4 regions of the Xenorhabdus aichiensis genome follow, and region 1 is predicted to be linked to each of the others. Evidence: predicted binding sites of a transcription regulator. Region 1 holds the regulator's gene; each other region holds the start of a gene.
The links. Region 1 encodes CRP, which controls carbon source genes, mostly activating them, when cyclic AMP is high. Its sites were predicted from a motif close to ATGTGANNNNNNTCACAT; they were not measured.
Positions count from the first base shown of each region.

Region 1 (3,190 bases):
GAACGGGGAGAAGTCCTGCTGGTTTGGTCTGAACTGCATGAGACCGTCAATATCATGCCCAAAGAGATGTTTCGCCCTTAGCGCCTTCTTCTTATCAGGCTGTTCCGTTTGCCTTATTTTGCTCTGTATTGCTGATTACGAGAAAGATAGTCCCAACTTTTATTGATAAGGAGTCTGTTCTTATGTCTGCCAAACACCCTGTCATTGCCATAACGGGTTCTAGCGGAGCCGGAACAACAACGACCAGTGTGGCGTTCCGCAAGATTTTCCAACAACTTGAAGTTACTGCCGCACTCATCGAAGGGGATAGTTTCCACCGTTACACCCGTCCTGAAATGGATGCCGAGATCCGTAAGGCGAAAGAGCAAGGCAGGCATGTCAGCTATTTTGGGCCAGAAGCCAATGATTTCAGCATGTTGGAAAAGACATTTTGTAACTATGGTGAAACAGGCACTGGCCGCTGCCGGAGATATCTCCACACCTATGATGAAGCGGTGCCTTACAATCAAGTACCGGGTACATTCACTCCGTGGGAATCACTGCCATCAAACACCGATATTCTGTTTTATGAAGGGTTGCATGGCGGCGTTGTTACTCCACAGTATAATGTCGCCAGCTATGTTGATTTGCTGATTGGTGTCGTCCCCATCGTCAACCTTGAGTGGATACAGAAACTTATCCGTGATACCAGCGAACGTGGCCATTCAAGAGAGGCGGTCATGGATTCCGTGGTGCGTTCGATGGATGATTATATCCGCTATATTACGCCACAGTTTTCCCGTACTCATATCAATTTCCAGCGCGTTCCCACAGTTGATACCTCTAACCCCTTCTCCGCCAAGGCTATTCCATCTCTGGATGAAAGTTTTATCGTGATTCGTTTCCGTGGCCTGAAACAAATTGATTTCCCTTATTTATTGTCAATGCTTCAGGGGTCATTTATTTCCAGTATAAATACCATTGTCGTTCCCGGCGGAAAAGTGGGGCTGGCCATGGAGTTAATTATGGCTCCGTGGGTTCAGCAATTACTGGAAGGCAAAAAAATTTCTTGATTTAAACGCAATTTATTTTTTAATTAAACAGGTAACAAAAAATAACGTTGCCTGTTTTACGCAAATAAGCATTTCAGTAACAATAAAAACAGATTATAAAGAGAAAATTCAGTAAGGTAAAACGCGTAAAAGCAGTACAATATTTACCAAAGTACCCGCAGCCTCTTACACGATAAAAAAGTCATTCAGCCGTTCCCGTCTTTATGTTTTTTCTCCTTTTCCCTTTGGAAATATTGGCATTACTCGATTTCCTATAAGTCGTAGAGCAATAAAGACGACGCTCCAAATAGATTTCTGTTAATCTGGCGGGCTGAAGCGATACAGGGGGAGACAGAAACGTTTTCCTGTGTTACAAACGAAGTTACAAGCGAAGTTACAAGCGAAGCTGGCAAGATATATAGGTTAAGATTAAGACACCCGTATTTTGGTATGATTATAATCTATATAAAATTCCCGCTTGTCAGTTTTTCAGCAAGTTAATATGTTAAGCTATTGACTTTATAAAGCCAGCCGGGTGAGGAAAAACTGTTCCTCACGTCATCAAGGCGGAAATAACAACAGAGGATAAAGCGAATGGTTCTCGGCAAGCCACAAACAGACCCTACTCTTGAATGGTTTTTGTCACACTGCCATATTCACAAATATCCATCCAAGAGCACGCTTATTCATCAAGGCGAGAAAGCAGAAACGCTTTACTATATTGTTAAAGGTTCAGTTGCTGTTCTAATAAAAGATGAAGAAGGCAAAGAAATGATTCTCTCTTATTTAAATCAGGGAGATTTCATTGGTGAGCTTGGATTGTTTGAAGAAGGAAAGCTGCGTACTGCATGGGTACGAGCTAAAAGTGCCTGTGAAGTCGCTGAAATTTCCTACAAGAAATTTCGCCAACTCATTCAGGTCAACCCTGATATTCTGATGCGTCTATCCTCTCAGATGGCAAAACGCTTACAAACAACTTCAGAAAAAGTCGGTAACCTAGCATTTCTGGATGTCACAGGCCGTATTGCCAAGACGTTAATGAATCTGGCCAAACAGCCTGATGCAATGACCCATCCTGATGGTATGCAAATAAAAATTACACGTCAGGAAATTGGCCAGATTGTCGGGTGTTCCCGCGAAACAGTTGGCCGCATTCTGAAGATGTTAGAAGATCAAAACCTGATCTCTGCTCATGGCAAAACCATTGTAGTATATGGAACCCGCTAGTTCCTGAAATTGCTCTTGAAACTGAGCCAGCGCAACCCTTATCCTGCACTGGCTTTTTTGTTGCTTCCTTTGTCTTATCTGTGCAATGGCAGCATCAAGCCCCGTTCCGCCGCTTTCTGTAACACTTCACTGGCCTTGCCCTGATATTCCGCTGGCGCAGACGTGATTTCCCTCACCTTATTTTTATATTTGCCATATCACAGTGAAATAATAGTCACCAAATATGAATAAAAAATCACATAAGGGCAAATAAAAAAACAGCCGGTGAGGAAAATGCGATAGTATCTGGTTAATATCTGAGAAAATTATTCAACAAATCATGTCCCTGTTCACTGAGAATGCTTTCAGGGTGAAATTGCACACCTTCCAATGGCAAAGTACGGTGACGTATTCCCATAATTTCATCTACATTACCGTTATGCTGACTCCATGCGGTCACTTCAAACGACGCTGGCAGGGTTTCAGCAGCAATCACCAGAGAATGATAACGGGTAACAGTCAGTGGACGGTTCAATCCTTTGAATACTCCTTGTTGATTATGGTGGATCAAGCTGTTTTTTCCGTGCATCACCTCGCGGGCTTTGACCACACTCGCACCAAAAGCCTGCCCAATAGCCTGATGCCCGAGGCACACACCGAGGATTGGCAACTTGCCGGCAAAATGCGAAATGGCCTCTAGTGAAATCCCTGCTTCATTTGGCGTACAAGGCCCCGGCGAAATCACTAAATGTGTGGGCGCCAACTTCTCGATATCTTCAAGCTGTAATTCATCATTACGCTTAACTAAAACATTTGTCCCTAACTCGCAAAAATATTGATATAAATTGAATGTAAAAGAATCGTAGTTATCTATTATTAATAGCATAGGAGTATATCCTACTGATTTTTATAGTTTTATATATTGCCCTACCCTAGCGGGCATTGTGCATTCT
Region 1 covers NZ_JAQRFO010000008.1:46,433-49,622, reverse strand. The annotation lists gene PSI22_RS05665 (YheU family protein) at 1-81, shown strand, start outside; gene PSI22_RS05660 (phosphoribulokinase) at 183-1,052, shown strand; gene crp (cAMP-activated global transcriptional regulator CRP) at 1,626-2,258, shown strand; gene PSI22_RS05650 (aminodeoxychorismate synthase component II) at 2,548-3,123, opposite strand.

Region 2 (3,190 bases), on a different contig from region 1:
GGATATCACCCGTGATGCACCTTATTTCGGTTTCGAAATCCCTGACGAACCGGGCAAATTTTTCTATGTCTGGCTGGACGCGCCAATTGGCTACATGGGGTCGTTCCAAAACCTGTGCAGCAAACGTGATGACCTGAATTTCGACGAATTCTGGTCGAAAGATTCCGAAGCCGATCTCTACCACTTCATCGGTAAAGATATCGTTTATTTCCATAGCCTGTTCTGGCCAGCCATGTTGGAAGGCAGCAACTATCGCAAGCCGACCAACCTGTTCGTCCACGGCTATATCACAGTTAACGGCACGAAGATGTCCAAGTCGCGCGGGACGTTTATCAAGGCTGAAACGTACCTGAAGCACCTTGATGCAGATTGCCTGCGTTATTACTATGCTGCGAAGCTCTCCTCCCGTATTGATGACATCGATCTCAATCTGGAAGATTTCGTTCAGCGCGTTAACAGCGATATCGTGAACAAAGTGGTTAACCTTGCTTCACGTAACGCAGGTTTCATCAATAAACGTTTTGCGGGCAAACTGGCCGATCAACTTGCTGATCCTGCGCTGTACCAGCAATTTGTTGATGCGGCTGAAGGTATTGCGGAAGACTTCACCCACCGTGAATTCAGTAAGGCCATCCGTGAAATCATGGCATTAGCCGATTTGGCAAACCGCTACGTTGACGAACAGGCACCGTGGGTTGTTGCCAAGCAAGAAGGTCGGGATGCCGATCTGCAAGCCATCTGCTCAATGGGTATCAACCTGTTCCGCGTTCTGATGACTTACCTGAAGCCCGTTCTTCCAAGCCTGACTGACCGTACAGAAGCGTTCTTGAATACCGAACTGACTTGGGATGGCATCCGGCAACCATTGCTTAACCATGAAGTTTCACCATTTAAAGCACTGTTTAACCGTATCGAGATGGCAAAAGTTGACGCTATGGTGGCTGACTCCAAAGAAAGCATCAAGCCACAAAAAACCCTGACAGGCCCACTGGCCGATGATCCCATTCAGGACACCATCGCATTTGATGATTTTGCCAAGGTTGACCTGCGTATCGCACTGATCAAGCAAGCTGATTTTGTCGAAAGTTCAGATAAGCTGCTGAAACTGACCCTTGATCTTGGTGGTGAAACGCGTCAAGTCTTCTCCGGTATCCGTTCAGCCTATCCAGATCCAAAAGCGCTGGAGAACCGTCTGACAGTGATGGTAGCCAACCTCGCACCACGTAAGATGCGTTTTGGCATTTCTGAAGGCATGGTAATGGCGGCTGGCCCTGGTGGAAAAGAGATTTTCCTGTTAAGTCCAGACAGCGGTGCACAGCCGGGAATGCAGGTTAAATAACCATCAGATGCCTTGTGAAATTAAGGTATAATGATAAACAACAAAGCGGGCTCAAAAAAGAGTCCGCTTTTTAATGTGACGTATGGCACATTTACAGAGTTAGTCGTATGATAAAACCCTCGTTATATTGAGGAATTATGTTTATGTCTTTCCGAAACATGCTGGTGATAGGCTGGCAATACCTGCGTGCATTCGTGCTGCTCTATTTGTGCCTCATCGCGGGGAATATCATTTCAGCACTACTTCCCTTCTCTCTCCCCGGTAGCATTATTGGCTTACTTCTTCTGTTTTGTTTACTTGCATTCCAGCTTATTCCTGCATATTGGGTGAAACCGGGCTGTAGCCTGTTGATGAAAAACATGACATTGCTGTTTTTGCCCATCGGGGTGGGTGTTATGGATTATTACCCGCAACTTAGCCAGCAAATGTTCCCGATTGTTCTCTCCTGTATCGTCAGTACAATTATTGTCATGATTGTCGTTGCTTACAGTTCCCATTATGTCCATCGCGAACGCATCATTATCGGCGCTCAACGAAAAGAACCCGATCTCAGCTCCCCGCCATCACAACAATCGGACAAAAGATAAAAATGTTAAGCCATATCTGGTGGTCACTACCATTAACACTGCTCGTATTTTATTGCGCCAAAAAATTATCACGGCAACTCAAACTTCCCATCTTTAATCCATTGTTGCTATCGATGGCCGTTATCATTCCTTTGTTACTGATGACTCACACCCCCTATGAGCACTATTTTTCCGGTAGCAGGATCTTAAACGACTTACTGCAACCCGCCGTTGTCGCATTGGCCTTCCCTCTTTATGAGCAGCTCCATCAAATCCGTGCTCAATGGAAATCCATTATTAGCATCTGTTTTATCGGTAGTATTGTCGCGATGGTGACAGGTACAGCTATCGCGTTATGGGCGGGAGCCAGCCCTGAGATCGCTGCCTCTGTGCTGCCCAAATCCGTCACAACACCAATTGCCATGGCCGTTGCGGATTCCGTTGGCGGAATTCCTGCTATCAGTGCAGCTTGCGTAATTACTGTCGGTATTTTGGGCGCGATCTTTGGTCATAACCTGTTCAATCTTCTAGAAATAAAAACGTCGGCTTCAAGAGGATTGGCCATGGGAACGGCATCCCACGCTGTGGGTACGGCACGCTGCGCCGAACTCGATCATATTGAAGGTGCATACAGTTCTTTGGCGCTGATGACCTGCGGCATTATCACCTCATTAATGGCACCTTTTTTATTTCCTGTACTGCTTCATCTATTTGGCTAGTGTCTGGCTAGTTAGCAACTCGTGATCAAACGGTGAAAAAATTCATAAAAATAGTAAAAATTTGATATAAGTTACTAAAATAATGTATCTATTACGCTCATTTCACTGAATATATGGTGTTTATCACATTACAAACCTGAGCAGACATCCTAGAATGACCTCCAATTAATTTGGAGATCATTCTATGCAAGCTCGTTTTCACGCTATTTGGTCAGAAATTACCCCTAAACTGCAAGAAGCCCTGTTACCCTATATCGGCAATGACGATTTTCCAGCGATGCTGACCGCAAAGCAGGTTGAGTCAATCAGGCAAATCTGCGGTTTTGATGATCATGCGCTGGCACTTGCTCTATTACCACTTGCAGCGGCCTGTGCCATTACACCTATCTCGCATTTTTACGTCGGGGCAATCGCACGGGGAGAAAGTGGCAACCTCTATTTTGGTGCCAATATGGAATTTGCTGGAGTCCCCTTGCAGCAAACCGTTCATGCCGAGCAATCAGCCATCACCCATGCTTGGCTGCGCGGTGAAAAAAAGCTGGTTTCTATCACCGTCAATTATTCGC
Region 2 covers NZ_JAQRFO010000003.1:131,080-134,269, reverse strand. The annotation lists gene metG (methionine--tRNA ligase) at 1-1,339, shown strand, start outside; gene PSI22_RS02775 (CidA/LrgA family protein) at 1,483-1,926, shown strand; gene PSI22_RS02770 (CidB/LrgB family autolysis modulator) at 1,929-2,624, shown strand; gene cdd (cytidine deaminase) at 2,809-3,190, shown strand, end outside.
Region 2: a site for CRP is predicted at 1,413-1,430, ahead of PSI22_RS02775 (CidA/LrgA family protein). Genes of this name have one in related genera too.

Region 3 (3,190 bases), on a different contig from region 1:
AGATACCAACGAACACACTGGGCGATAATATCAACAGGATAGTGCAGACGTTTGAACGCTTTTCGGATAAGGGACATCGCTCTGGACTCGCTCAAAAACAGGGGAGCTTACCTGATGACCGCTTAATGCGACAGAACCCACCAGTCGTTATGCCCTGTTAATTGGTGCAATCGTCTTCTGAAAATAACAAGGGTAGAACCGGTATTTTCTGCATTACGTGATTGCTTTGATATTATGGGTGATTTATTGCCTGTTATTAGTGCAAATAACAGGCAGTAAAAAATGTGATGGGGGGTTTACTTTCCCCCTTTAGAAAGAAACACCGAGCTTTTGTGACAGACTCGGCGGTAGGGCGAGGTGATTTATTTTATTGCATACCGTTTGCAGATTTGTTTTGCGATTTAGTCAGCATATATAAGCGGAATAGGTAAATCAGCAGCATGGAAGACAGTAGGTTATTCAGTATTAACAGCACGATATCGGGCATGCTAGCGAAACCAAGAGCTATAATTAGTTTTATTGCAAACCATAGCAGTATGGCGGGGGCTAACAGACGCAGATTGGTAAACGCCAATTTCCAGCTTTCCTGCATGGATGAGAAAACACCTCTTCCTTTTTCAAGCAGAAAAACAGGGGCAAATGCAAATGCAATAGAAAGCAGTATGCCGGGAATGAACATTAACGCGTAACCTAATTGAATCAACAGGGTACAGATAAACATCAGCAAAAACATTTTAGGCAACGATCCTATTGATGATTTGCTGGCATGGAGCGCATTGGTTTGGTGCCCGTTAGAAATGGCATTGATAAGTAACAACACATTGGCGGTCAGCAATGTACTACCGAATATGTTGGAAAATAGAATACCGAATGCTGTGCGTAAGAACATTAACTGTTCTTCTGGCGTCAATTGCGCCACAAAATTTTTGACTCCTGTATTACCTGATTCTTTAAAGGCGTTTTGTATCTCAACCAGTAGTTTGAGCTGTTCACCATCAGGCATCAGGAGATGTTCAAGCAGTGCTGCCACCAACGCGGCCAAGACAGAGAGTATGAAAATATTCAACAGTTGGTTCTTAAAAAAGTTGAAGCTGTCACGATACAGGATATTTGCCGTGATGGGCATGAAAGTGGCTCCTATCAGATAAAACAACAATGATACTCAATTGTACCTTGTTCGGGGGATTATTGGATACCTAAAAGATAAAGCAGGTAACGGTTGAGGGACATTAACAGATAGAAGAGAGCAGGGGAGGTAATGGGTGATTTTTAACCAAATGATGGATCTATTAATGTTATGTTAATTAATTGGAATAGAAGTGATATTTTTTATCAACCTAATACTTGTATTCTTAATTATTATTGTTGGTTAAAAAATCATATAAAGATATAGCGTCGAATAGTCATAAGATTAATATCCAATTAATTTTGATTTAGATCAATTTGAAATATTTGGTAGATGAAATAATAAATTCATCAATACTTTATTTTGACAAAAATATTTAAAAGATGTGATCTGCCTTGGGTCACAAAGGTAAACAAACAGGTATATTTTTGGCTGATTTAAAACCACATAAATGGGATGGATAATGAAAAAGATTTCTGCGCTTGTATTGGCTGCGGCTGCGTTAGCTCCGTCATTGACCTTTGCTCATGAAGCAGGTGATTTCCTGTTCCGCGCGGGTACAGCAACGGTAAGACCGAATGCTGGATCTGATGATGTGTTAGGTCAGGGGTCTTTCGGCGTAAATAATAATACGCAGTTGGGTTTGACTTTTGGTTATATGATCACCGATAACATTGGTGTTGAATTATTAGCCGCTACACCTTTTCAGCATCGTGTCAATTTACCGAAAGCCGGTGATGTGGCTAAAGTTAAGCATTTGCCCCCAACTTTGATGGCGCAATATTATTTTGGCTCCAAAGAAAATAACTTACGTCCTTATGTGGGGATTGGTTTAAATTACACCACATTTTTTAGCGAAAAATTTAATGACAATAATGCAACCGTTGAAGCAGCGAAATTAAATAGTCTGGATCTGAAAGATTCTTGGGGTGTTGCTGGTCAGGTTGGTTTAGATTATCAGTTGGATAAAAATTGGATATTGAATACCTCATTGTGGTGGATGAATATCGAAACTGATGTGAGATTCAAAGCGGGTGATGCAGAACAAAAATATAAAACTCGCCTTGATCCATGGGTGTTTATGTTTGGTGTGGGTTATAAATTCTAACAGATTGATATGTAATATTTTATTAGATGGTAATAGAGTAAGTAAGTTCTATATGTGTTTGGCATAAGAGAGAACCAATGGGGCCTAATCTGCCCCATTTTTACGTCTGTGGATATAGGTTCTAACGGATTATCGAAGCTTGATTGAATTAATCACGGTATTGACACCCTTAATTCCTTTAGTGATTTGTATTGCACGTGTGACGTCTTCAGGAGAGCTAACGAATCCACTTAACTGCACACGGCCTTTGAAAGTCTCTACACTGATTTCTCTGGATTTTAGATTTTTGGCCTCGAGTAATGCTGATTTTACTTTGGCTGTAATGACGGTATCGTCAATGTAATTCCCGGTACTTTCTGTTGTTGCTGTTGGGGCACATGCAGAGATCGTCATCGCTATAACAGTAGCAACAAAAAACGTAGAGACTACTTTTAATAGTTTCATAATTATGCTCCGTTGATCTCAAGAACAATGCTTATTTATCGAAACATTATTCTCGTTTCTACTTTAGGTATCATGCCATTGTGTAATGGCCGTAATCAGAAAGTATTATTGAAAACAGGAAAACCTACAAATGATAGGGGAAATATTTATTCCCGGATGGTGATGGGTTGGCGGTAATAGCTTCCCCCATCAATAGATGATGGAGGAAGGGAGAAGATTAACGTTGTGTCGCGGTTTTCATGGTGCGGACAAACGTCACTAGTTTTTCCAGCATAATTTGGGGCTGGTTTAAATTATCTTCAATGATTTTTACCACGGCGGAGCCGGAAATAGCGCCAGCCGCGCCGCTATCGAGTACTGATGTGACTTGTGCGGGCTCCGATATGCCAAAACCTTGTAGTGCAGGAGCGGCATGATACTCTTTGAGCTTATTAACTAGGTGCGTTAGTGGATGTTCAGCTCGATTCTGAGTTCCAGTGACCCCGGCTCTTGACAGCAGATAAGTGTAACCT
Region 3 covers NZ_JAQRFO010000001.1:204,344-207,533, reverse strand. The annotation lists one part of gene PSI22_RS00995 (IS6 family transposase) at 1-77, opposite strand, end outside; gene PSI22_RS00990 (YciC family protein) at 368-1,126, opposite strand; gene ompW (outer membrane protein OmpW) at 1,590-2,234, shown strand; gene PSI22_RS00980 (BON domain-containing protein) at 2,364-2,678, opposite strand; gene trpA (tryptophan synthase subunit alpha) at 2,896-3,190, opposite strand, start outside.
Region 3: a site for CRP is predicted at 1,427-1,444, ahead of ompW (outer membrane protein OmpW). Genes of this name have one in related genera too.

Region 4 (3,190 bases), on a different contig from region 1:
GTGCAGGTATTCGAAATTTATCCTCCTGCGCCATTGGCTACGATGGCATTGGGAAGCCGAATCAGTGCATTAAATCAGGATTATCATTTGGGGCGGCGCTGTGGGCGATACTTTTTGGCTACCATTGGGCATACCTTTGTTGGTGGGAAATTTGGGCTGGAAAAACGTAAAAGTTATGGTGTTTGTCGCAGTGGTTTAAATAATGATGGGGTTAATCACAATGGTTTCAGGCGATATAGCTTGTTGGACAGCATAAATCGTCCGGTAACAGAGGTGCAGGAGGATGGTGTGATTCCGCTGACAGGGTCTATTATGTTGGATGACGTGGATAAGTAGATGTTTATTGATACACATTGCCATTTTGATTTTCCTCCCTTTGCAGGGAATGAACAAACGAGTCTGAAACAAGCCAGGCAAGCGGGGGTGGAAACCATTATCGTCCCCACCGTTAGTCAAATGAATTTCCAGCGGGTTGCTGCGCTGGCATATGATTATCCTTCCATCTATGCCGCGTTTGGCCTGCATCCCCTGTATATCAATGAGCATCAAGGTTCTCACTTGGATGAGCTGGCGCAGAAGCTGAAGGAAAAAAATCCCAAATGTGTGGCTGTAGGAGAAATAGGGCTTGATCTTTATATGCCGGAGCCACAGTTTGAGAAACAAAAAAGGGTGCTGGAAGCGCAGTTAGCGTTGGCTAAAAGGCACGATTTGCCGGTGATACTCCACTCCCGAAAAAGCCATGATCAACTGGCCGCCATACTGCGAAGACATGACTTACCACGCACGGGGGTAATTCATGGCTTTGCTGGTAGCCTGTCTCAGGCACAGGCTTTTATTCGTTTGGGATTTTATATTGGTGTCGGGGGAACGATGACTTACGCGAGAGCACAAAAAACACGCAGTACAATTTCCCAACTGCCTCTGTCGTCCCTTGTGTTGGAAACGGATGCGCCTGATATGCCACTCTCTGGATACCAAGGGCAGCCGAACCGACCGGAAAGAGTCGCACAGGTTTTTTCTGCGTTGTGTGAATTGCGTCGAGAATCTCCAGATGAAATGGCCGGCCAGATTTATCACAACAGCATGGCACTATTTGCGTTAAGCTGACTTATAACCACAGAAATGATATGTTTTTTTAGGGTAACAGGAAGTGAGTATCCGTATTAAATAAATATTAATAATCCTTAATTGGTCTTCTTTACTCATTTATCCCTTTTTTTGCCTTTTTCACCGCAAAATTATCTAATCCCTTAGAAACTAGATGGATTTATGTGATCTAGATCTCATTTTGTGTTTTTATATTACTTTTTGCGGTATTAATTTGTGATGTTAGTTGCTTGTTCTTTTTTACTACTAGGTATAATCGGCCTCGCACAATGCCGGTAGGAACTCACAATATAACTGGCATATTTTTTCATTATTCATTCAGTGAACAGGGATTCTTCCAATGCAACTCATTATGAGCCTGATAGGGATGGTAGTGCTGATTTTTATCGCAGTACTTTTCTCCAGTAATTACCGAGCTATTAAGATCCGCACAGTCTTGGGCGCCTTTTTGATTCAGGTTGCTATTGGGGCATTTGTACTTTACGTGCCAGCGGGTAAAGACATTCTGATTGGAATGTCAAAAGGCGTTTCCAACGTCATTGGATACGGCCAGAAAGGAACGGATTTCATCTTTGGTGGACTAGTTTCCGACAAAATGTTTGAGCTGTTCGGCGGCGGTGGCTTTATCTTTGCTCTGCGCGTCCTGCCTATTATCGTTTTCTTCTCCTCACTTATTGCCGTCCTGTATTACATCGGCGTTATGCAGATTGTGATCAAAATACTCGGTGGTGGCATGCAAAAACTGCTGGGAACATCACGAACCGAATCTCTGTCTGCGACTGCAAATATTTTCGTCGGCCAAACTGAAGCGCCGCTGGTTGTCCGTCCTTATATTTCGACCATGACTCAATCGGAACTGTTTGCTGTCATGTGTGGTGGTTTGGCTTCTGTGGCAGGTTCAGTATTGGCTGGCTACGCATCGATGGGCGTTCCATTGGAATACCTGATTGCCGCTTCATTCATGGCAGCTCCGGGTGGCCTGCTATTTGCGAAACTGTTAGTGCCGGAAACGGAAAAAACACGCGACACCGACGATGCCATGTCGCTGATTGCGGCTGAAGATCGCCCTGCCAATATCATTGATGCTGCGGCATCAGGTGCGGCATCGGGTATGCAACTGGCTCTGAACGTGGGAGCAATGCTGCTGGCATTCACCGCCTTGATTGCCTTGCTGAATGGTATGCTGGGTGGTATCGGTGGCTGGTTCAGCTATCCTCAATTGTCCATGGAACTGATTTTGGGCTGGGTGTTCTCACCAATCGCTTACCTGATTGGTGTACCGTGGAATGAAGCGACTATTGCAGGTTCTTTCATCGGCCAGAAAGTGGTCGTCAATGAGTTCGTGGCGTTCATGAACTTTGGCGAATATCTGAAACCGAACGAGGTAGTTCAGGCTGCAGGTCTGCAAGTGCTTTCCGATCATACCAAAGCGATTATCTCCTTTGCGCTGTGTGGCTTCGCCAATTTGTCTTCTGTCGCTATTTTGTTGGGTGGTTTAGGCGGTATGGCGCCAAATCGTCGTGGAGACATTGCACGTTTTGGTCTGAAAGCCGTACTGGCCGGTTCACTCTCTAACTTGATGAGTGCAACCATTGCTGGGTTCTTCCTCGCGTTATAAAACGCAGGAATCGCGTATCAAATTGAATGCAGGTGAGATAATCTCACCTGCTTTTGTTTTTTCTGAAACTGTTTTGATGTGATATAAATCACAAAAAAATGTTTATCATTGCAATTTTCATTCGATTAGTGTGATTTATGGCACGAATTATTCGGTATTTACATGTTCAAATAATGATGTGCCAAGGCTTTATGGATTAAGTTGATGCCCGCCGGGGCAGTAAAAGCTGAAGAAAGTATAGTGCGGAGAGAAGGAACTCTACTGTTGCTGTTGTGCATAATCATGGCAACATCTTCAAGGAACCAAGTCCGCTCGCCAACAAACGAACTAACTAATCGTTCAAAACAATCGTTCAAAAGAATATGTGAACGGGTTCAGTCACGATAATAATACCGTTGGAGAGTTTTATGACCGATTTAACCGCAGCTGCTCAGCGTGCGCTGAGTTTGATGGATTTAACGACAC
Region 4 covers NZ_JAQRFO010000028.1:39,253-42,442, reverse strand. The annotation lists gene PSI22_RS13305 (patatin-like phospholipase family protein) at 1-336, shown strand, start outside; gene PSI22_RS13300 (TatD family hydrolase) at 337-1,107, shown strand; gene PSI22_RS13295 (NupC/NupG family nucleoside CNT transporter) at 1,460-2,725, shown strand; gene deoC (deoxyribose-phosphate aldolase) at 3,133-3,190, shown strand, end outside.
Region 4: a site for CRP is predicted at 1,270-1,287, ahead of PSI22_RS13295 (NupC/NupG family nucleoside CNT transporter). Genes of this name have one in related genera too.